4 regions of the Paenibacillus sp. FSL E2-8871 genome follow, and region 3 is predicted to be linked to each of the others. Evidence: riboswitches for the same ligand, from Rfam matches in the RefSeq annotation. Region 3 holds a riboswitch; each other region holds the start of a gene.
The links. Region 3 has a riboswitch for cyclic di-AMP ahead of NYE25_RS16135 (TrkH family potassium uptake protein). Riboswitches for the same ligand answer to the same signal wherever they lie in the genome.
Positions count from the first base shown of each region.

Region 1: another riboswitch for cyclic di-AMP. It lies ahead of NYE25_RS21575 (C40 family peptidase); the one in region 3 lies ahead of NYE25_RS16135 (TrkH family potassium uptake protein).
Region 2: another riboswitch for cyclic di-AMP. It lies ahead of NYE25_RS23685 (hypothetical protein); the one in region 3 lies ahead of NYE25_RS16135 (TrkH family potassium uptake protein).
Region 4: another riboswitch for cyclic di-AMP. It lies ahead of NYE25_RS16565 (alpha/beta fold hydrolase); the one in region 3 lies ahead of NYE25_RS16135 (TrkH family potassium uptake protein).

Region 1 is NZ_JBBOBV010000001.1:4,743,375-4,749,417, forward strand. It holds gene motB (flagellar motor protein MotB) at 1-138, opposite strand, end outside; gene motA (flagellar motor stator protein MotA) at 122-925, opposite strand; gene NYE25_RS21555 (hypothetical protein) at 1,132-1,425, shown strand; gene NYE25_RS21560 (4a-hydroxytetrahydrobiopterin dehydratase) at 1,654-1,941, shown strand; gene NYE25_RS21565 (c-type cytochrome) at 2,033-2,389, opposite strand; gene NYE25_RS21570 (GNAT family N-acetyltransferase) at 2,517-3,002, opposite strand; gene NYE25_RS21575 (C40 family peptidase) at 3,258-3,749, opposite strand; cyclic di-AMP (ydaO/yuaA leader) riboswitch at 3,755-3,896, opposite strand; gene NYE25_RS21580 (C40 family peptidase) at 4,256-4,684, opposite strand; cyclic di-AMP (ydaO/yuaA leader) riboswitch at 4,738-4,876, opposite strand; gene NYE25_RS21585 (hypothetical protein) at 5,091-5,921, opposite strand; gene NYE25_RS21590 (M1 family metallopeptidase) at 5,933-6,043, opposite strand, start outside.
Region 2 is NZ_JBBOBV010000001.1:5,233,502-5,239,544, forward strand. It holds gene NYE25_RS23670 (hypothetical protein) at 1-428, opposite strand, end outside; gene NYE25_RS23675 (hypothetical protein) at 468-977, opposite strand; gene NYE25_RS23680 (hypothetical protein) at 994-1,485, opposite strand; cyclic di-AMP (ydaO/yuaA leader) riboswitch at 1,619-1,784, opposite strand; cyclic di-AMP (ydaO/yuaA leader) riboswitch at 2,205-2,394, shown strand; gene NYE25_RS23685 (hypothetical protein) at 2,585-3,001, shown strand; gene kdpF (K(+)-transporting ATPase subunit F) at 3,128-3,205, shown strand; gene kdpA (potassium-transporting ATPase subunit KdpA) at 3,218-4,894, shown strand; gene kdpB (potassium-transporting ATPase subunit KdpB) at 4,911-6,043, shown strand, end outside.
Region 3 is NZ_JBBOBV010000001.1:3,544,768-3,550,810, reverse strand. It holds gene NYE25_RS16140 (CPBP family intramembrane glutamic endopeptidase) at 1-1,132, opposite strand, end outside; cyclic di-AMP (ydaO/yuaA leader) riboswitch at 1,448-1,629, shown strand; gene NYE25_RS16135 (TrkH family potassium uptake protein) at 1,764-3,059, shown strand; gene NYE25_RS16130 (potassium channel family protein) at 3,073-3,741, shown strand; gene NYE25_RS16125 (LysR family transcriptional regulator) at 3,814-4,716, opposite strand; gene NYE25_RS16120 (succinate dehydrogenase cytochrome b558 subunit) at 5,118-5,783, shown strand; gene sdhA (succinate dehydrogenase flavoprotein subunit) at 5,852-6,043, shown strand, end outside.
Region 4 is NZ_JBBOBV010000001.1:3,650,691-3,656,733, forward strand. It holds gene NYE25_RS16550 (cysteine desulfurase family protein) at 27-1,139, opposite strand; gene mnmH (tRNA 2-selenouridine(34) synthase MnmH) at 1,191-2,228, opposite strand; gene selD (selenide, water dikinase SelD) at 2,286-3,344, opposite strand; gene NYE25_RS16565 (alpha/beta fold hydrolase) at 3,501-4,310, opposite strand; cyclic di-AMP (ydaO/yuaA leader) riboswitch at 4,417-4,601, opposite strand; gene NYE25_RS16570 (hypothetical protein) at 4,823-4,996, opposite strand; gene NYE25_RS16575 (Nif3-like dinuclear metal center hexameric protein) at 5,082-5,876, opposite strand; gene NYE25_RS16580 (endo-1,4-beta-xylanase) at 5,988-6,043, opposite strand, start outside.

The DNA.
Region 1 (6,043 bases), 1.2 Mb from region 3:
TTTGGCATCCGTTGCACTCATAGAATACATTACGATGAACAAGGCTACCAGAAGGGTCATAAGATCAGAATAAGGCAGTAGCCACGATTCATCGGCGTGTTCTTCATGCTCTTCGTGTCGTCTAGTCTTTTTGCTCACCCGATCCACTCTCCTTCTCATCATTTAACTTAGCTCGTTCCGAAGGTGTCAGGAAGACAGCAAGCTTCTGATTGATGGCAATAGTGGATACACCGGATTGTATGGACAAAAGACCTTCGACCATCATCATTCGAACTTCAATTTCACGTTTGGAAAGTCGTTTTAGCTTATTGGCAATAGGATGCCATAATACGTAACCTGTAAAGATACCGAGTAGTGTTGCGATGAAGGCCGCCCCGATTGCTGCAGCCAATTTGTTCATATCACTCATATCAGCCAGAGCGGCGATAAGTCCGATAACAGCCCCGAGCACGCCAAGTGTAGGAGCATACATACCTGCTTGTGTGAAAATGAGTGCGCCTGCTTTATGTCTATCCTCTGTGGCGTGGATGTCCTCCATGAGAACATCGCGGACAAAGTCCTGATCATTCCCATCAATAATCATCCGCATGCCGTTTCTGAGGAAGTTATCTTCTATTTCATCGACTTTAGACTCAAGAGCCAGTAGACCTTCACGCCGTGTAATAGAAGCCCATTCCATGAACATAGTAATTAATTCGGATTTACTGATTAATTTCTTTTTGACAAAAATTATTTTAAACAGACTTGGAATCTTTTTGACCTCCGAGATTGGAAAGGCCATAAAGATGGAGGCCGCCGTCCCCACTAAGATAATAACGTAAGCAGCGGGTGTGGCTAAAGCGTGAAGAGGAGCGTGCTTGAGGATCATACCCCAAATTACTGCAACTAGACCAAAAATTAAACCGAGTATTGTTGAAATTTCCATTATGCACCTCGTCCATGAGATTATAAGATGTGTTCCGACAAAGCCGCGTATATCATCCTTGAAACAGCGGCAAGGCACTCTGTTCGAAACCGAATAACGTATATTCTTATTTATCGACATCATTCCGTTTTTTGTGAAGTCATTTTTTCGGCTATAATGGATAAGGTAAGTAATTATTCATCTGTGGAGAAAACGGAGTGATACATGTGGGTGTAAAGCATGGTAGAGATTACGGTGAAATCCTAACGGATTTGACTGAGGCTGTCGGAAGAATTTCCGATGGGTACTTATTTTTTGAAATGGATCCGGAAGAGTGGCAAGAATTGCCGCAGGAATCCAAGATGGAGGTATGGGAGGCACTGGCTGAGGATCTTTTCTTCGCGCTGGGTAATGAACCTATGATTGAGGTGGGGAGCGGCGTTATCATCTACGATAAGGACACGCACCGCATTAATATTTTAGTCGGAGAAGAGGATTTAGCCTCTGTTGTTTTGATTTAAGAAGAAGGGGCCGCGGGGCGTAATTTGCCCGTAGTTAGTAGCCCGTGTTAAAATTGGTGTAGCCGAGTTATAATCGCTGGGATTCTTGAATACATTTAATCGAAAATATTGCCTTTATCCTGGCACATCCCTTGGACCTCAGAAGCTAAGGGATGTTTTGTTTAACGAATAAGACGAGTAAAGGTACCTGCGGATTTTACTGCAATTTTTAGTAAGGGAGGAAACGAATTGTTATTTACCGAAGAAGAACTGCGTGAGCAGATCAGCAAGCTGGAAGGTTGGAAGCTGGAAGAGAATACCATGGTGCGAAAATATATGTTCAGCCAATATATGAAGGGTATTGCTTTCGTTGATGAAGTAGCCACCATTTCAGAAGCCTTTGATCACCATCCACATATTACGATTGATTATAAGACAGTGACTTTACGACTGAAATCAAATGAGGAAGACGGTATTACAGCTCTAGATATTCGAGAGGCACATGAATTTAATGAAGCCTTTGAGAAAAATCGTTAGTGTCACCTAAACTCATAAATAAACGCCCGTGCGCAGATAGTGAACTATCTTCTGGCACGGGCGTTTTTAGTTGCTTAGGTAGTAGTTACTGTTACTTTTTCTCTGAGAGCCAGAGGGCGACGTTTGCAATCTCCTCAGGGGCTAGCTTTTCTTTAAAGGAAGGCATTTGACCTCGTCCTTTAGTGACGATACTGTAGATTTCTTCAGCATCATGCTGACCGCCTTCATTTTGAAGACTGGGTCCAACTCCACCTTGAAGCTGATCGCCGTGACAGGTGATACAGCTGGCTTTCACGGTTGCTTCGGCCTTTGCCGCATCCAATTGGACTTCCGGCATCGTCGGCTTATTCTGTTCAGCTACCTCTTCTTTACCTGGAAGTGTAAACATAAGTACTACCGCAAAGGCACAGGCGGCAAAAAACAAACCGCTCATGATCCATTTCTGCATCCCAGTTCGTCCCTTCTATGTAAGCTGCTCCCTACATTATAGCTCAAGGTGAAGCGTTATCATAGGGTTTGTGACAAAAAAATGAACGATAATGCCATCAAATCATTGAAAAATATGGAATTTAATATTATTTATCATAGACCATGCAATAAAAAGGTTTGTTTCCTGTGGGGGTTAGGCGCTCATACGTATCGGTAATCGTAAATCCACACTTTTGGTAAGTTCGGATTGCCCGCTGGTTCCAGGTCAATACCTCTAGATCAATCTCACGCTCAGGATAACGAATTAAGGCTGCTTGCACGATTGCATCCATGAATATTTTTCCTAGACCTTGACCGCATAGATCAGGGCGCATACCAATCCCCAAGCGAACAACACCTTCCAATGGAAACAACTGCGCGAATCCACACAAAATCCCTTGCCCATTTAAGATGGAGACATATTGCTCATTCCGTAGCTGAGGGTCACCGAACTCGATTCCAAGAGCCTGCATTTGCTCCCACGGCATCCAGCCGTAAATATTATAAGGGGCAGTGTAATCCCAGTTGCAAATCTCTTCCGCGTGACTGGTCTCCATAGGCGCTACATGAAAAGTAACAGAGGGATTTATCATAAGGTCAAGGACCTCCTTTCACGGGGGAACTTTAAATGTCTTATATTTCTAGCTTAAAATACTTATGGTCCTTATAAGGACATCGAAGGCGTTTATGCTTGTAACTAATTATATACAAAAAGAGGCATGGTCGACTCAGAAATTTATGAGGATTATTGTTTTACAAATTCTGAGAGGGGTAAATACTAAATAAGACAAAAAACAAGCTCTTCCCCAAGAATCAACATCTTGGAAAAGAGCCTATGTACGATTTACTTATTGAACATCATCATTATCTTCTGTCTCAGAAGCAACAGAATGATAAGCATCCGTGCTCATAATTCGTTTAGCACCGATGTAGCGTTTCACGTAGTAGCTATCACTCAGGGAGCTAATCGTTACACCGCGTGAGGAAGATGCGTGTGCAAACTTGCCTTCACCGACATAAATACCGACATGGGAGACACCCTTACCACTTGTATTGAAGAATACAAGATCTCCAGATCTTAAATCATCTTGGGAGATAGCAGTGCCCATTTGATACTGGGAACCTGATTGGTGTGGTAGGTTTATACCAATTTTATCAAATACATACATTGTAAATCCGGAGCAATCAAATCCATTTGTGGAGATGCCGCCGGATACGTACTTAGTTCCGATGGTCTTGTCGATCACTTTATCCATTTTGGAATCCGCGAAAGCGCTTCCTGCTCCGATGGTGAAAATAATGGAAAAGCTAAGTACTGCTGCTGCTAGCTTCTTCTTCAAAAGTTTATACCCCTTCCGGATGCCTACGAGGTTAGCTTAAGGGTTCGGTTGAAGGTCCCCTATGACCCCTCTAAAAATGGAGGTCAATTCACCCAAAGTTGGTTCCCCCGTTTTCCTAATAGTTAGGAAACTCGGCTGATACTGTTGATTAGGAATAGCTTGTAATCAATACATGACAAAACCTTTGTAAATAACAACTTAATGATTACAAAAATGTTACTAAAATCTTACTGCAGTTATTGTAACAAACAGAGTGCCGCTTGGCAATCGTTTTTAACATAATCATGCAGAAAAATTCGTTTTTTTAAAGACAAAATGCATATGTAAGCGATAATATTAAACTAATTTTTATATTTATTGAAATTTTTATCAAATAAAAGTGTTTAAAGTCCGTTCTAGAGGTGTAAAGAATATAATAAGGCAAAAGAAAACCTGGATTCGATTAAGTCAATAATCAAACCCAGGTCTATATAATGTAATTGTGAGGTTATAGTTGTGGGGAAGTATTAATCGTAGGCTATAGCTTGATATGAGGAAGTACTCATTACTCTTTTAGCACCAACGTAGCGATTGGCCCAGTAGGACTGGCTAAGTGAAGTGATGGTCACGCCATATGAAGATGATGATTGTGCGAATTTTCCGTTTCCAACATAAATGCCGACATGGGATACGCCGTTGCCCAATGTGTTAAAGAAAACTAGGTCACCTGAACGTAATTTACTTTTGGCTACAGGAGTTCCGACATTATATTGAGCTTTTGAAGTACGGGGCAAAGAAAGACCCACCTTCTTGAATACATACGTAGTAAATCCAGAACAGTCAAACCCGGCAGTGCTAGTGCCTCCGGTTTTATAGGCAACTCCAATTGTCTTTGAAATAACACTGTCCATCTTAGAATCTGCAAAGGCACTTCCTCCACCAATAGAGAACGCCATCACAAGTCCTAGCGCCGCAGCGACGCATGCTTTTCTTAAATTCTTCAAAAAAATTGTACCCCTTCCAATGCCTGTGAGGTTAGCTTAAGGATTCGGTAGAAGGTTCCCCTATGATCACTGCAAAGCGAGATCAATTCACCCAAAATATGGTTCCCCCACTTCCCGGTGCAAGGAATTCGGCGTTTTATGCACCAGATAGTGACTTATCGACATGACTACGACAAATACATGAAGTTATGTAGAAATCGTTTCAAATGATTACAAACTTGTTACCAATGGAACAGGACTTATTGTAACAAAGTCTTTACGATTTTGCAAATCCTCATAATTTGTCTATAACGCGAAAGAGTCCCAACTCCTGATTCAGGAACCGGGACTCTTATATTATGTTCTGTAATGTTTCAAATTATTGTGGAAATGCTTTACTGTGCCATAGATGATATTGAGCCGAAATTCCCCACATTTTGAAGAGTGTTGAGGGCAGTGATGAAAGTTGACGAATAAGAAGCGCTGGTAGGCCAGGACAGAAGATACCCGTTAGTCCGCACACTAGCAAAAGGATCAGGCCTGCTGCACCAAGTATGATTGAAATTCCTATTGCCGGAATCAGCGACTTCAAGCAAACGAATAAGGAGGAGAACATCCCCGTGCCGCTGGTATAACCAAACTGCATATATAGAAGGAACAGGCGCACGATAAAGATGTATATAAGCCATGCCAATACGTATGGAACTAGATGAAGTAACAAAGAGTAGTTCAGAAAGGAGGACAAGAATAGCCCGTACATTTTTGGAGCAAGCCAGTATAACGGAAGTAGAGCCAGCGCCCATTCGATTAGACTGAAGATAAACACTGGAAATCCATAAAGCTTCATACCTGGAAAAAAGAACAGGCCACGCTCTCCTTTTCGCTCCTGATGGAGTTCATGCAGTAATCCTGCCCTTATGAAGGGGGAGAGTAGCAGTCGTAAGACAACAAGCCCTAGGAACATCCATAACCAAGTACGTATCGCAGGATCTGTGTTCAAGCTGAACTGCCCTTCGACATAATAGAGTAGTCTGCCCATTCCGCTGCCTCCAGCGTCTTTATCTGGATAACGCAGTAGAATTGGAACGATAGCAGACCGGATGAAGCCGTACATAAAGTAGCCCCAGAGCAGTCGGTAGATGAAGAGCAGAATCAGAATATAAAATTGCTCCTTCATGCTTTGCCAGCCGCGGGTTATCGATGTTCTCACAATCATTCACCTCACCAGACAAGAGTTCCGAGCACGGTTTCAACTAGTTTAGTTACACTTAATGTCCAGCGGGAGAGCGTTTTGGGCTCTATTTCCGCCAGTCTGAAGTTATTAAGATGTTT
Region 2 (6,043 bases), 1.7 Mb from region 3:
GGCAGCAAATCCTCTTGAGCAGTCAGTTGCTCCCGCACACGCCTAAGCTGTGCTTTTAGTACAGGAACACTCTTTTGCAGAATGATGCTTATTTGAGGTAAAGATAGCTTTAGGCCATACCACATCGTTTTTATAAGCTGTTCCTCCCAAGGCAATGTCTTGGCAGACAGAAGAGACCGGCGTGCGTAATAATCGGCGCATTGTCGGATACAAGAGCGGTAAGCTTCGATAGAGAATAGCTGGCTGTCGAAGCTTTTTTGACGGAATATTTTATGAAGCTCTTTAAAAGTACGGATAGTAACCTTCTCAGCTTCTGCTGATTGTTGTAACAACATGTAACTGAGCATATAGATATCATTCGTACACTTTTGAACACACTCTGCAAATATAGTTCTACGGGGGGATTCGGCAGGTAAGGGGTCAGGCATGATAAACACGATCCTTTCAGAATTGTTTATGGGATAAACCTATAATATAGAAAAGTAAGAAATGGATTTGTTGATAAGCTCGGCGGTATCAGGTTCTGGATAACTATGTTTTTGAAGCGCAACACTGGATGGTTTATAATATAGCCGCCCTCCTTTGGAATCTCTCCCACCAGCGACAGCTCTATAGAGACGACCTTGCTCAATGTGCCCTGCCAAGGATTTACCCTGCAGCTTGGCTCTTAAATCCAGTAAAGCACCTTGCACTAGCTCAAACTGAGTCTGATCCCACTCTGAACCATGGGTACGTACTTTATCTATCGCTTCCTCTAGCCGGCAATGGTATATCATTCTGAGAAAAGAACTCCATTTAATAAGGTCGAAAGTTTTGGTATTGGCAGAGATAAGACATGCCCCCCAGCTGCTACCTCCTTTACAGGTAAGTTTCAGGATGCCATAACGGCTGCCTTGATCAGCCTCCATTCCATAATGAATAGGCTCAGGTGAATCAAAGACGAATACTTCTATGCGAGATAGTCTTCGCTGGTCCATGACAGTTTTCTCCTCCTTAGGTTTCCAAAAGCTTAAGATCTACATGGTGAATGTCATTAACCTTCTCTATACAGGCGAGCATTTCAGCTTCATTCTCACAGACTGCGGCATGCTCTAGCCATAGTCGGAATTTCTGTTTGCGTATAACGGATAAATGTAAGGGAAAGGTGTTGCGGGATCTCATTACGTACCAACCGGCTGCAACATCTTTCCACGGTTCCTTAAAAGCGGTGAGCCACGGAAAACGTTGGTGTGCTGACCAATCCTGCAGCTGTTGCTTTTCTCGGATACTTTTATATATTTCGTATATAATTGTTCGGTCCATACAGTATTCACAGGTAGATGGGCTGCTGAAATGGCGAAGTGATTCAATCTGCTTCTGACCAAAAGCATAGCCGACAATAGTTCTGTGATGATCCTCTTCGAACCACAACGCTCCAAAGCAAACATAATTTAGACTTATCGGCTCAAGTAGCCCTTGCTGAGTTCCCCAATAATAGTGTTTCATTCCTTTCACCCCGTCCAGCATGCTATCACCTTATAGAATCAGGTAACGCAAAAACCGCAGCAAGAGGAGGACCTCTGCTGCGGTTTTGGAATACAGGTATACACACACCTGTGCCAAAGCGTGGCGGATCAAGGGTCTCTCTCTTTACGCTTACGAGGTTAGCTGTCGGATTCGGACGGTGAGAGTCGCCCTACCTATGTGAGACTTGAACAGTCTCCTTCGGATTCACCCCAAGTAGGCCATGTGGCCTGATGGTTCCCCCGTTCCCTGCAAATACAGGAACTCAGCGTTGAATGTATTTTGTGAAATAGATTCAACCCGAATCATACTCTTTTCAAGGTGTTTCTGTAAAAACAGAAAGTGTTCTTTTGAGCGCGATTTAAACCAAATCCTGCCTACTACGACGGAAAAGGGAACCAAATAGGTATTTATTGCGAGTTATCGGGCTTCTTCCTCGCTTAATCTCGACTTCTTGTTTTCTTACCTATAAAGGCGATTTTTTGAGATATCTACATTTGTGGTGAATAAAATCACATGGTATGCCCGCTTTTCGCTAATGGATTAAAACTCGAGTAAACAAGAGATATAGAGAGATTGGATATCAAGTAAGCGCTATCCAACGCGAAAATAGTTTTTAATTTGCATTATTTTGGCATCAATCAGGTTTTACAATTCTTCCTGCATAAGGGTATGATTACTCCTGTTTCAACAACAATCGAATATTTGATCCGCTTAATTTCCGATAAGGAAAGCGGGGGAACCAACAATCGGCAGACGATGTGAGAGTCGGAAGCCGGTTATGGGGTGAATCCTGTAGAAGATGCGAGTGAGCTCGCATCTATACAGGTAGGGCGACTCTCACCGCCCGAATCCGACAGCTAACCTCGTAAGCGTATGGAGAGAGGATGAGTGCAATGTGACCGCTAGCGAGCCACAGAGGAGAATCCTTTGTGGCTTTTTGCTGTGCTTTTTTAAGCAAAGCATTTATGGAAAACCTCACGAAGAGGTCGTTATATTCATCATTAGCGGTAGCTTTTCTTTCAAGATCAGGGTGATCAAGCTCTGATCTTACAAGCAAAGCATTTGAGGAGAATAAGAGATGACAGATCAGAATGAATATGTACTGGTATGTGCGCCAACGAAGGCAGGCGAACATTTTATTAAGCTTCTAAAATTCAGAGGCATTAAGATGGCCGGATTGACCAACAACTTGCCTGAGAAGGCCCTACTCGAAGAGATGGGGATTGAACAAGTCGTTCTAGTTGATACCCGCCATCAGAATACTTGGTTTCGCCCGCCGTTCCCGGTAGGACGGGTATATCTGTTCGAGAGCAGCTTTACGTTATGCTGCCGCTACATTCAGATGTGCCGCACCTGGACGACACAGCCGATTTTTGTAATCACAAGCTCAATAAATCCTAGATTGGTCTATAAAAGGCTTGGTGCAAGTTATGTAATCTATTCTCACAGTGGTGATGCTGATTTTCTAATCGATAAATCACCTCATCAAGGATAAAAGAAGGAGTGCGGGAGATATGATGGATCTGTATATGGTGGCTTCGTTAGCTGTAATTTACGGGTTGTTTTATGGATTTATGCGCTGGTGCGCAGGTGTAGTTGAGGATACAGGGAGGGATAAGTTGTGATTCTAGTAATCGCTGTTACCCTACTGTTGTTTGTATATCTGGTTTACGCATTGATTCATCCGGAGAAATTTTAAGGAGGGGCATTCATGGGCATTTTGCAAATAGTTGCTGTAATCGTAATTCTTATCTTGCTGGTTAAGCCGATGGGCACGTATTTATATTATGTATTTTCTAATGAACCGAACCGTACGGATCGATGGTTTGGAGGCATGGAAAAAGGAATTTATAAGCTGATTGGCCTGAAAAAACGGGACGGAATGTCTTGGAAGAAGTATGCGCTCAGCTTTGTGTTAACAAATATCGTATTGGTTACTTTCAGTTACATTGTTCTTAGATTGCAGCGGGGATTGCCGTTAAACCCGAATGGAATTACGGATTTGGAACAGACGCTTTCATTCAATACAGTGATCAGCTTTATGACCAATACGAACCTGCAGCATTATAGCGGGGAGACGGGGCTTTCGTATTTTTCACAAATGGCTGTCATCACGATGATGATGTTCACATCTGCAGCGAGCGGATTTTCTGTTGCGGTTGCCTTTGTCAGAGGAATCACGGGACGGAAATCAGTCGGGAACTTCTTCGAGGATTTCGTCAAAGCACATATTCGTGTGTTCATTCCGCTAGCTTTGTTAGTTTCATTGGTGTTGGTAGGACTGCATGTGCCACAAACGCTCAAGCCATCACTTGAAGTCACTACACTAGAGGGCCAAACACAACAAATTGCTATCGGTCCAGTAGCTTCTTTGGAATCGATCAAACATCTGGGCACGAATGGTGGCGGCTTCTTCGGGGCCAATTCATCCCATCCTTTTGAGAACCCTAATCCACTTACGAACGTTCTGGAGATTCTCTCTATGTGGATGCTGCCAGCTTCGCTCCCTTATATGTACGGATTGTTTGCCAAGAACAAACGTCAGGGCTGGGTAATTTTTACCGCAATGATGACCTTGTTTGTTCTGCTATTAAGCCTAAACTTCTATGCTGAATCAAAAGGTAATCCGGCGATCAATGCACTAGGAATCGAATCTTCACAAGGTAGCATGGAAGGTAAAGAGGTGCGCTTCGGCATACCGCAGTCTTCCTTGTTTACTTCAGTAACAACCGCAGCTACGACAGGTAGTGTTAACAATATGCATGATACGCTGACGCCGCTGGGAGGCATTACGCCTCTTGCACTGATGATGCTCAACAATGTCTTCGGTGGTAAAGGTGTCGGACTGATCAATATGCTGATGTATGCGATTCTGGGTGTCTTCCTGTGCGGTCTGATGGTCGGCAGGACACCGGAGTTCCTCGGACGGAAGATAGAGGCCAAGGAGATGAAGCTGATTGCCATTGCGATCCTTGTGCATCCGTTCATTATCCTTGTACCAACTGCAGCTGCGTTCCTGACCGATTTGGGGCAAGGGGCGATTACGAACACTGGATTCCATGGACTCAGCCAAGTGTTATATGAATATGTCTCTTCTGCCGCGAACAATGGCTCAGGATTTGAAGGACTTGCGGACAACACAACCTTCTGGAATGTTACAACCGGGATTGTCATGCTGCTAGGTCGTTATGTTTCTATTATCGCAATGTTGGCGGTAGCAGGTTCTCTGCTTCAGAAGAAGCCGGTTCCTGAGACGATTGGCACGTTCCGCACAGACAATGGACTGTTTACGGGAATTCTGATTGGTACAGTAGTGATTATCGGTGCGTTGACGTTCCTGCCGGTCATTGTACTCGGCCCCATTGCAGAATATCTAACCTTACGGTAGGAAGAGGGAGAATAAGATGAGTACTGTAAAAAGAAAAAAGTTGCTGACGGGACCCATACTCCTAAGCGCTGTAAAGGATAGCTTTATAAAGCTTAACCCAGTAACGCTAATCAAAAATCCAGTCATGTTCGTGGTAGAGGTCGGTACGATCATTGTACTCCTCATGGTGTTGGCTCCTGGATATTTTAATGCTGAGCAATCGATAGGATTCAATATCACAGTGTTGTTCATTCTGCTATTTACAGTGCTGTTTGCGAACTTCGCTGAAGCACTGGCGGAAGGCCGCGGTAAAGCCCAAGCTGATTCGCTTAAAAAAACGAAACAAGATATCACTGCCAACAAACTGGTTGGAGGGTCGGTGAAAACAGTATCCTCCTCCGAACTGCGTAAAGGGGATATCGTCATCGTCAGTCAGGGTGAACTCATCCCTGGTGACGGTGAAGTGATTGAAGGGCTGGCTTCCGTAGATGAATCAGCGATTACAGGTGAATCTGCACCTGTAATCAAGGAAGCTGGTGGGGACTTTGGTTCCGTTACAGGCGGCACTCGGGTCGTCAGTGATGAGATCAAAGTCAGAATTACTAGTGATCCTGGTGAGTCGTTTCTAGATCGGATGATTTCCCTCGTTGAAGGGGCGAAACGTCAGAAGACACCTAATGAAATCGCGCTAAATACGCTTTTGATCAGTCTGACGCTGATTTTCTTGATTGTAGTAGTGACCTTGCGGCCGATTGCAACTTATCTAGGTGTTGATCTTGATATTCCCGTCATGATCGCCTTGTTGGTCTGTCTGATTCCGACAACAATCGGGGGACTACTATCCGCAATCGGAATAGCGGGTATGGACCGGGTGACCCAGTTTAATGTACTCGCGATGTCGGGTAAGGCCGTTGAGGCTGCTGGCGATATTAATACGATGATCCTAGATAAGACCGGTACGATTACCTTTGGGAACCGGATGGCGAGTGAATTTGTACCAGTGGGAAATGAATCCGAAGCGGAGCTTACGGCATGGGCGGCCATCAGTTCCCTAAAGGATGAGACGCCTGAGGGACGTTCTGTAATTGAGCTGGCCAAAAAGCTGGAATGCAGCTATGACAGCAAGCTTGCTGAAGGTGGCGAATTCGTAGAGTTTAAGGCCGAAACTCG
Region 3 (6,043 bases):
ATCCAGCCCGGATACTATCCAGAACATATTTTCCATAGCCAGGCTCTTTAGCACGAGGCCATGGGTTCATCCCCTCTTCTTTTTTCCATAGGCCGTCCCCTCCAACTAAAGAAAAATAGAGCAGGGAGGACATTAGGAGGCTATATAAGGCATAAATGATGAACATTATGACGGAAGTTATCTGAGCCTCGAGTCCTTCGCCTGAGGATTCAGGGAGCATATTATAGGTGCTGATCATCATGATTACAAAATAAGCTGAGCTTAGGAATATTCCACGCTTAAAGGAGGTATGTTCTCTTCTAAGTATGCTGTAGATGAGTGCCAGAATTCCTAAAGCTAAAGTAGGCAAACCGTAGCCGAATAAAGTAAACTTTTCCGCGAGAGAGGTCTGGTCCTTTACATAGGAGGTATGCCAGGCTGGAGCGGTGAATCCTGCTTTAAAGCTGGATACCTGTTCGCCAGTGAAATCGAAATAATAGTGTAGTAAGGATTCGCCGATCTGAACGGAACGATCTGTATACACGAGCCCGTAGTTTCCCGTATTCGATTCAATTTGCAGCTTGGCGGGATTTACATCCCATTCCTGAAGCCAGGGACGGGCAAGACTTTCTTTTTGTGCAAGTGATAAGGTAGTACCCTTGTCCTCTTCTTTTGCACTGGTGGATACATTGTTTGGTAATCCGGTACCTGATCCTTCTGCACCTTGTGTGAAAGCGACAACTGCACCAGTATACATATTGAGGTCAACAGAGATCAGTGGCTCTTGTTCCGCTGAAGGACTAAGTGTTACACGAAAGATGTCAAAAGGATATCGTTGATCCAATTTCTTTTTTGTATAGTCCTCCAAAAGCTTCTCGCGGGACATATAACCATAAAAGGAAGAGTCCGTATCGTACAGTACATTCCACTGATCGGTTGGTGCTTTGGTGTAGTTCAGCTTTTGTTCTGCGAATGATATGGCTTTGTCGCGGGCTTCCGCCTTGCTGATGACAGTAGTATCTTCCCCGGCAGGGCTATTTAGCACCGAGGGAGCAATTTGAAACATAATAAATAGAATAAGACCGATAATGCCCGAGATGATGAGCCTCTTGGAGAGGGCACGTTGCTGTAAGGGCTGGCCAACGGGATTCATGTAACGCCTCCTTGTAAACTGACAATGTTATGTTCCATTATAGTATTAGTGCCATGATAGTTACAAAAATCATCGTATATTCTTTTTATGGGTAATAGAGATATTATAGAATAGGTAGCTGAATATATACCATGAATTTAAGGTGATTATTTCTTCATTTTTCATGAAAATCGATGCAATTGCAGGGAAAACACGGAAAAGTGATGAGAAAAGGCTCTCCTTATGGTACATTCTCTCCAAACCGCATTTTTCATTTGATTCACCATTAATTGTGTCTTTGTGATTTATCGAAATAACATATATAATTTGTATGCAATTGTATAATAGCCGAATTTCAGATGAAAACGGGGGAACCATAAGAAGTAATGAAAAGATGATTATACGCCATAGGCGTTGTCTTTATTCATCAGGGGTGAATTTCGTTCTAGGAACGAATAGGGCAGCCTGCACAGTCCGAATCCGTCAGCTAACCTCGTAGGCTAATTTTCTGCAGGAACCAAGGGTAGCATTGGTTTTCCAGTGCTTTTTTTGTTGGAATTTTTTAAATTAAGATAAGAGGGTGAGCGTAGTGGCTTCACAGTTTCGCAGGGTTTCTGAATCAAAGTTCCTGAAGCTCTCTCCGCCTCAGATTATGGTGCTTGGTTTTGCATCGATCATTCTGATTGGAGCCTTGCTCCTTATGCTTCCCATTTCGAGTACCAACGGGAATGCTGTGAGTTTTATTGATGCGTTGTTTACTGCAACATCGGCAACCTGTGTGACAGGACTTGTGGTGCTAGATACCGGGACGACATTCACAATTTTTGGGAAAACCGTGATTATGATGCTTATCCAGGTCGGCGGCTTAGGGTTTATGACAATGGCCACCTTATTTGCCATGATGATGAAACGCAAAATTTCTTTGCGGGACAGACTGATCCTGCAGGAAGCAATGAACCAAGGCTCAATGGAGGGGATTGTTCGACTGATCCGGAGGGTACTTATTTATTCTTTGGTCATCGAAGGCTGTGCAGCGGTGCTTCTGTCCATACGCTGGGCATTTGATATGCCGCTGGGAAAGGCCATTTATTTTGGAATATTTCATGCGGTGTCCATGTTTAATAATGCTGGATTTGATATTTTCGGGGATTTCCGGAGTTTAACCGATTATGTATATGACCCGCTTGTGAATATCGTGGTGATGTTTCTGATTGTCTCCGGCGGTATTGGTTTTATTGTCATGTCCGATCTGGTGGAGTTTCGTGTCAAACGTAAATTATCTTTGCATAGCAAAGTGGTCCTCTCTACCACTTCAGGGCTTATTCTTATCGGTGCTTTGGTTATTTTTATTTTTGAATTTACGAATCAGCGCACATTGGGTAATCTAAATTTCGGCGGCAAAATATTATCGGCATTCTTTCAGTCCGTATCGCCCCGAACCGCCGGTGCTAACACGGTGGATATTGCCGGACTGCGGCAAGCCTCACAGTTCTTTATGGTTATTCTTATGTTTATTGGTGCATCACCGGGTTCGACGGGTGGCGGGATCAAGACAACAACGTTTACGATTATGATTGGTGCGGTAATAGCTATGCTACGCGGACGTGAAGATGTTGTACTGTTCCGTTATCGATTGGCGCAGGAGCGTATCTATAAGGCGTTGACATTAACTTTACTGGCTTTACTATTGGTCCTCTCTGTGTCGATGTTACTGTCCACAACAGAGGATAGTAATTTCTTAGCGATATTATTTGAGACAACCTCTGCCTTTGCAACGGTAGGACTAAGCATGGGGCTGACACCTGAGCTGTCTATCATCGGCAAGATTCTGATCTGTCTGACCATGTTCGCGGGTCGGCTAGGTCCATTAACATTAGTGTATGCGCTTGGACCAAAACAGGGTAAACCATTGTATAAGCACCCAGAAGGTAAAATAATTATTGGATAGGAGTTAATCCGAGATGAAAGCACAGCAATTTGTAGTAATCGGCTTAGGTCGCTTCGGTTCAAGTCTCGCGCTTGAGCTGATGGAAATGGGCTACGAGGTGCTCGGGATCGATCACCATGAAGAGCGCGTAGAGGAAATGAGTGATCACCTGACGCATGCGGTAGTGGCTGATGCTACAGATGAGGGGATTATGCGTTCGCTTGGTGTACGGAACTTCGATTGTGGGATTATAGCGATCGGCGACAATATGGAACGAAGTATTCTGGCGGCGATTTTGTTAAAAGAGATTGGAGTCAAGCAAGTGGTAGCCAAGGCGATCTCGATCCTTCATGGTCGTGCGTTGTCCAGGCTGGGCGTGGACCGGGTTATTTTTCCGGAGCGGGATATGGGCATTCGTGTAGCACATCAGCTCGTGACACCCAATTTGCTGGATTATATTGAACTGTCCAAGGATTATAAAATTGTCGAGCTAACCGTTCCGTCTTGCATGAACGGGAAAAGCTTGTCAGATTTAAATACAAGAGCGAAATATGGCTGCAGTATTGTTGCCCTGAACCGGGAAAGTGGAATTATAGTGGCTCCAACGGCACATGATCATTTGAGTGAGGGCGACGTTATGGTACTCATTGGTTCTAATGAAAGTATTGATCGATTTGAGGATGAAGTTGTAAACCAAGATTAAATAGATAAGCCCTCCGTCCTTTACATGGGACGGGGGGCTTTTTTTAATTAAGGTTGCACTCAGAGGTATGTACTATTTCTCTCGTTCCGTCAGAAACATCTCTTCTGTGACCTGCACGAGGCTGCGGGCCGCTGTGCTCAGGCTCCCATCGTCACGGTAAATCAGACAGGTAGTTCGCTGAGTCTGCTCCAGCTCTTTAATATGCAGAGAGACCAGCCCACCGCCGTTTAACAGCTGCGGACGCAGATAAGACTTGGGCAGTAACGCTGCCACATTGACTGTCGGCAGCAGCCGCACGATGGCTTCGAAGGAGTCAATCTCCATCCGAACGTCTGGATCAATTCCACAGCGCTGGAACAGATCATCTGTTAGACGTCGGTACCAGGTGCCTTTGGAGAACAGGATCATAGGCAGTCGGGACAGATCATCCATGGTTAGCTTGGTAGATTGATTCAGAGGATGATGCTCAGAAACAACCAGTCGAAGCTGATCCTCAAACAGAGAAATACAGCGCAGTCCAGGTTCTTGAATAGAGGAAGCGATCAGACCTATATCTGACTTTCCTTCACTGACAGAGGAGACAATTTCATGTGTTCGGCCTGTGATTAGCTTCAGCTCCGCAGTTGGGTATTTCTCCATATATGCGTTAACTAGTGGAGGCAGAGTGGTCTGCAGTGAGGTAAGTGACGCCCCTAAGGTGACGAGCTTAGGCTCGCCTTCTTTGTATTTTGACAAAGCCTCCAGAAATTTAGAGCGCTGCTGCCGTTGTTCAAGTGCGTAGGAATAAGTAAGACGCCCAACCTCGGTTAACTCCAGACGCTTGCCATAACGATTAAATAGCGCGACACCCAGCCGTTCTTCCAGCTTGGAGATTTTACGAGATAGGGCAGGTTGGGACAGATTGAGCTGGCGGGAGGCCCGATTCAAGCTGGAGTGCTCCACAACCGCTGCAAAAACATCTAAATCGTCAAACATATTTATGTTCCTCTCGTAGTGCAATCTATAAACAGTAGTGACGAAATTCATAGCCATGAAGACAATACTTCTTGCTCCATAAGGAAATAAAAGATTTGTCGGAAAATGTTGTTTCTCTAAATGAGAATTATTATCATATAAAATCTATTCTTATGCGTTTATTGTATAACGTTTAATAATTAGATTGCAATTCCCTTATAAGGGAAAAAGGAGTAACATGAAAAGTGACACAAGATATTCACATTTTGTGAAAAAGAAAACAAAGTCCGGGAAACCAAGGATAGCGGTAAATATAGACGTTTTGTCATGACATATTCTACGTTATCCTGTGTCAAATGTAGTTCCGGCGGTGAATACACAATAATGAAAACGCTGTTTTAATCGGAAAGGGGTTACTTTGTATGAAAGGATTTTATTCCAGAAAGATTCATTCCTTGCTAGGCGTTATCCCGCTTGGAGCTTTCTTCATTGAGCACATGATGACGAATTTTGCGGCTGTAGAGGGTGGCGCTTCCGGTTTCACTGACAGCGTGATATGGCTGAATAGCCTGCCGCTTGTCTTCTTCCTGGAATTGTTCGGTATATGGCTACCTCTGCTGTACCATGGCGTATATGGACTGTATATTGCCTATCAATCCAAGCCGAACTTGAACCGTTTCAACATTGAAAGAAACTGGCGTTATACGCTGCAACGCATTACAGGAATTATTACCTTTATCTTTATAGTCTGGCATTTGTTCCAAACCCGGGTTCAGGTGGCAGTTGGTAGTGTAGAGCATGAAGAGCTGGGCGGTCTGATGCATGATATCGTGACTCAACCACTGATGTTGACACTGTACATTATCGGTATCGTTGCAGCATGCTTTCACTTCTCAAACGGTCTATGGTCTTTCTTGATCAGCTGGGGAATCACGGTAGGACCTCGTTCACAGCGGGTATCCTCATACCTTTGTCTCGGTATATTTGTTCTTGTAACGTTTATGTTCCTCATTTCGCTAGTCACTTTCCGTGATGCTGAATTTCAAACCGCAGCTTCCATAGCTCAGTCCATAAAGACTTTCATCTAAGTAATTATCCTCTCAGGACTAGATTCCAGAATCCTTTCTGATATTTTCAATAAAGGGAGTGAACTATCATGGCAACAGCAAATATCATTATCGTGGGTGGCGGTCTGGCCGGCCTGATGGCTACCATCAAGGCGGCGGAGTCCGGTGCGCATGTTCAATTATTCTCATTAGTGCCTGTAAAAAGGTCACACTCCGTTTGTGCGCAAGGCGGCATCAACGGCGCGGTAAATACGAAAGGGGAGGGCGACTCCCCTTGGGAG
Region 4 (6,043 bases), 110 kb from region 3:
AAACTTAGCTATCCCTGGCAATCCACTCACAACAAATACTCTTTCAGCTTACCGATAACCTCATCGATCTCCGCTTTAGTCGTATATCGTCCCACACTAAAACGAACCGCTCCCTGCCCAATACATGCTGAGACATTCATTGCCTTTAGAACAGGTGAAATCAATGTTTCTCCAGAATGACAAGCTGAACCTGTTGAGGCAGCCACATCTTCCAGCGAAGCAATCACTTCGTGACCCACCGCTCCAAGAAAACTAACGTTAAGCGTGTTTGGCAATCGCTTATGTCTATGACCATTCAGGTGAATTCTGTCGCCAAATGCCTCCTGCAATCTATCGTAGAAATAATCCGCTACTTCTTTCACACGCTCTCTGGAAGCAGAGTCCGAAGCAAGCTCACAGGCTTTTCCTAATCCTATAATATAAGGGGTGTTTTCCGTTCCGGCACGTCTCCCCTGCTCATGACCCGCTCCGTGAATTAATGGCTCGATGTGAATGCCCTCTCGGATGTACAATGCTCCAATCCCTTTTGGCGCATATAATTTATGGCCTGCCAGCGTTAGAAAATCCACCCCTAACTCAGCCACATCAAGCTCTACTTTTCCAGCGGACTGCGAAGCATCGGTATGTACAAGGACACCCCGTTCATGGCAGACCTCGGCTATTTCTTTGATCGGCTGAATCGTGCCCGTTTCGTTGTTAGAGTGCATAATGGAAACTAGTATAGTTTGGTCTGTAAGGTGATTTTTCACATCATCTACCTGCACCATTCCATACGTGTCAACAGGTACATAAGTAATCGTGTAGCCCAACTGCTCCAGATACTGACACGGTTTAATTACCGCAGGATGCTCCACAGCAGACACAATAATGTGATTGCCTTTATGTCGATACGTTTGGGCGACGCCCTTGATGACGGTATTATTCGACTCGCTGCCCCCGCCTGTAAAAAGCACCTCACCCGGTGTACAATTCAGGAAATTAGCCACCTGTGTTCTTGCTCGCTCGATTCCGACTTTAGCTTCTTGTCCCAAAGAATGACTGCTTGAAGGATTGCCAAAATGACCATAAAGATAAGGAATCATAACCTCTGCTACTTCCTTATCTACAGGTGTTGTAGCGTTATAGTCTAAATAGATCATTTGTTAATCCGAGCCTCCTCTAAACCCCTCATACTTTACGATACATAAAGCTTATACCTTCTGATTACTTAAAAAAGAGATCACCGCAGCCTCAGCTTCATCCAAATTGTTCACCTTAAAGGTAACTCTCTCAATGCCTTCATACTGAGTAGACGTATAATCGTATTTAGGATCATAGTAGTATTCTAACAGCAGCGCAACAGCCTCTCCGAACATATCAGCTTGCAAGCAACGCTCGATTTCCGCCGCAATGGGGATATGAATTCGCGATTTGATACTTCGAAATGCTGAAATGCACTGTTCTTTATATTCTTCTGGTCGATAATCCTCAAGGATTTGCTGCACTCTGGCTTGTAGTGGCATCTCAATCCAAATCTGTGTTCCAATCTCTTTCTGCTCGGCCATGAATGGGGGCATTACGACCTTCCCAATCTTTTTGCTCTCCGCTTCAAACAGTACATAAGGAGCATCCCCAAGCTTAATTAATTCCTCCATAAGGAGACTATCGAACGTTTTTTGATTGTTTGCATGAAGTCCGATCTCGCCAAAGATAGAACCGCGGTGACCTGCCATTCCTTCCAAATCCAAAACAGGATAGCTCTGTGCCTTCAGGCGGTGCAGCAGATTTGTTTTACCTGTACCCGTATTTCCATGAATGACATAAGGCTTCGCCTTGAATTCATAGGACTCCAGTTCATCGAGTATCCATTTACGGTAAGCTTTATAGCCGCCAATCAATCGGTAAGCGTGAATATCCATTAAAGAAAGTACGGTCGCAGTTGTACGGCTGCGCATACCTCCCCTCCAGCAGAATACAGCCTTGTCCCCTTGAATCGCAACAAATTCTTTGACAAAGGAAGGTAGCTTCGCGGCAGCAATCTCCAAACCGCGTTCTTTCGCAGCCTGCACACTTGTCTGTTTATACAATGTACCTACTTCAGCTCGTTCCTCATCGTCAAAAAAAGGAATATTCAAGCTCTCTGGCAATGTCGAATCTTTATATTCAGAAGGAGATCGAACGTCGATAACGGTGATCTGCTTCTTATTCTTTAACACTCTTAGTTCTTCCAGTGTAATATCCTGAAACAATGCGCTCTCTCCTCTGGTGGCTAACTTCTTAGGTCGCCTCTAAGCTGAACTACAGCGTTATTGCGCAGCTATAACTACAATCTGACCCGGATGTTCTTCCGTTACCTCTCCGATCAATGCCGCTTCCACACCTGCATCTACTAACTCTTTTAGCAAATCCTCACTTTGTTCAGGAGCAACAGAAATCAGCAGTCCACCGGAAGTCACAGCATCACACAGAATATAACGGCTTAATTGGTCCATCTCTTCCGGATAAAGAATACTGCCCTCCAAATGGGCAAAGTTATTTTTAGTGCCGCCTGGAACAAAGCCCTGCTCCGCGAGCTCTCTTACTCTTGGCAGCATCGGTACATCGCCTTGACGAATAATCAGTCCGTGATTGCTCCCTTTTGCCATTTCCGAGGCATGTCCAAGCAACCCGAATCCGGTAACATCTGTACAAGCATGTACATCATAGGGCTCCATGATTTCTGCCGCTTTTTTATTCAGTGTAGACATGACTGTCGTAAGGCGTGTAGTTTCTTCTGGGGATAGCTGATCCTTTTTAATAGAAGTCGTTAAGATGCCCACACCGATAGGTTTAGTCAAAATCAGCTTGTCTCCTACCTGCGCACCTGCATTCGTTCTTACTTTGTCCGGATGCACAAGGCCCGTAACGGCCAATCCAAATTTAGGCTCTTTATCGTCGATGGAATGTCCGCCCACAAGCGTTGCTCCTGCTTCCTGCACTTTATCTGCTGCACCGCGCAAAATGTCACCGAGAATGCTTTTGTCCAAAACAGAAATAGGGAAGGCCACAATATTAAGCACTGTAAGCGGCTTGCCGCCCATAGCATAAATATCACTTAACGCATTAGCTGCTGCAATTTGCCCAAAGGAATAAGGGTCATCCACGATCGGCGTGAAAAAATCAACAGTTTGCACTAACGCAAGATCATCACTTAATCGATATACCCCAGCGTCATCACTGGTATCCAGACCTACAAGTAGATCCGGATTAGGAACGGTTGGTGGTAGACTGCGAATAACCTGCATGAGATCGGCGGGACCGATTTTGCAGCCGCAGCCCCCTTTTGAAGATAATGAGGTCAATTTTATGGTTTCGGCTTGAGACATCATGACTCAGCTCCTTTAGATAGTTAATCTCGAATATCTTTAATCTTACATCAGTAGACAGCATTGTACAAAATACAGACATACAGAAGAACGCCCCGTAGCCAGTACATACTCCCCGGCTATGGGACGCCCCTCATTTCTCACTTACCACTAAGATCAACTAATCTGCTGAGTTTCCTGCTGTTTCTCCAAAAACCGCTGAAGTATAGCATTAAATTTCTCCGGCTGACACAGATTACTAGGATCTAATGCGTTAGGGATGATCACTAACTGAGCATGTGGCAGCTGAGACACCATATCCTTCATACAATTAACTCCAAATTCACTAAAGTCACCTACAATACATAAGGCGGGACGCTTAAAAGACTTTAAGCATCTAGTGTAATCCACATGGCTCGTAGCCAGCCTTTGCCGATACAATTCCCGTGGACGTTTATCGAGAAGTCCTCTTCTAATCTCGTTATAAGCCAGATTCCAGCGTTCCCGGTACATCATACGAATCGAAGGCAGTACAAGCTCACTTGGAGCGTAATACATTAACCAACTACAATAAGCAGCCATAAGCTGGATTTTACCGATTATCGTTGACGCCTGACTTCTACAAAAGCTATCCGCGACAACAATCGCTTTTACTCGCTCTGGATATTGTTTCGCAATATGTTGAACGACGAGCCCCCCATAGGCACTCCCAACAAAAACAGCCTCACGAATACCCAAATCATTCAATAGCATAATTATATCTAGACATTGGGTTTCAATAATCTCATTTGGGGCCTGCAGTAGTTCACCTGATTTGCCATTCCCCCGTAAATCACACAGAATCACTTTATATTTATCAGAAAAATACTCCAATTGTGGCTTGAACATACTATGTGTTAATCCATGTCCATGGATAAACACAACCGGAGTCCCTGTTCCATTGATTTCGTAATAGAGCGAAGTTCCATTCAGTTTAGCAATAGGCAAAGTTAACACCTCTTTCATAGATAGGTTCTACAACTATATCTGCTTTTTAACGCAGCAAAAAACCACAGAGGGATTCTCTGTGGCTATTCATCATCAAATACGCCATTCATCCTCTCTCCATACGCTTACGAGGTTAGCTGTCGGATTCGGGCAGTGAGAGTTGCCCTACCTGCATGGATGCATTTATGCACCTGGAACAGGATTCACCCCATAACTAGTACCGATTGTTACACTGGTTCCCAGTTGTTGGTTCCCCCGCTTTCCTTAACGGAAATTAAGCGGACTTCTTATGTAATTGTCAGTTATGTGATGAATCATACTCCGTGTAAGGTTTCTTGTAAAGTTGAGCCGTGGGCAAAATAATGTTGAAAGCCATGCTTTTCATTTCATATTAAGCATACACTTCGTTTTCTCTTTCTTTTGCTCTTGTTTACTCAATATATCTAAAAAAAGCCGAGCGGCCATCAGAGATCAATCCCTGAACCACTCGGCTTCGTTATACAATCATATGGCTACAACAGATCGGCGTTTTTCAATGCATGCTCCCAGCTCGGAAAAAAGAACAGCGCACTTCTCATAAGATCAGGATCGCTTTGCTTCACTTGTTTTTTGCTGATCGAGCTTCCATCGGTTTGAAGCTTTTTGATACGACTTAACACTTCATCAGCCTCCAAAGGAATTTCCATTGAAACACTCCTTTCTCAGTGACCTGGTTTCCAATCATTTTCTCCATAATATGCAAATTTATTCTTCATTTCGGTTTATACGAAATTAAACCAGCTGATAGACCGGTTGTTCAGCAATAAAATAAGTAGGAATCATTGGGTATTTCTGTGCCAGAACTTCAGCTAAATATTTCATTCCTGGAGCTTCACTTTCCGCATGACCTAACATAATCAGCGCTTTTAATCTGCCTTGGTGGACAGCATCCCTCACATATTCTGGAGTTTCCCATTCGGGGCCCTCGCCAGCAATAATTAAATCAAGATTGTGCTGATTAAAAAGAGGAATAGCCATCGTCCCACCTCCTCTGTAACCTACTAATATCCCCACATGTCTGCATATCTGGGATAGGTCTCCGGCAGCACGTACATAGGAGATGCCTAGCTTTCTTTTTATATACAGAGCCGCTTCACTTACCGTCATAGCTGGAATCGATAGGATTGTAGCAGTGGATTGCTGCTCAACCACATAGGCTGACCATTCAAGCTCTCGTAGCAAGCCCACCATGATCCCATCCGGTTGATGCCGATGCCAATAATCATGATAACGAAAAATAGCCAGTTCAGAACGCTCAATCAAACTCCGTTTCGCGCGAGACACAGGGTCATCCTTTAACCACTTGCTCGTCTCATGATGACTGTAAAACACACCTTCATGTGTGATCAACAAATTGGCGTTCATAGCAATCGTTCGTTCCACAACATATTGCGTAGCGCAAAATGCCGTAACCATCCCTGTAATCACCATTTCTGGATTCCCCGGCTTAAGAGTATCCACAGTCCTATCTATCTGTTCCATAGCTCCTATTAAATCTTCCAGAATCGTTCTAATTGTCACGCTCACTTTAATCCGCCCTTTGAGATCTACTCTACTAATCTATCAACGTATAAATAACCCGCCCTTAATCGATATAAGGACGGGTTCACAGTTCATTATTTGAGCAGCTTGTCCACTCTATAATTTCGTGGCAGAGGTGATAATTCGATGGAAAGCTGGCTTAGGCTTATGCC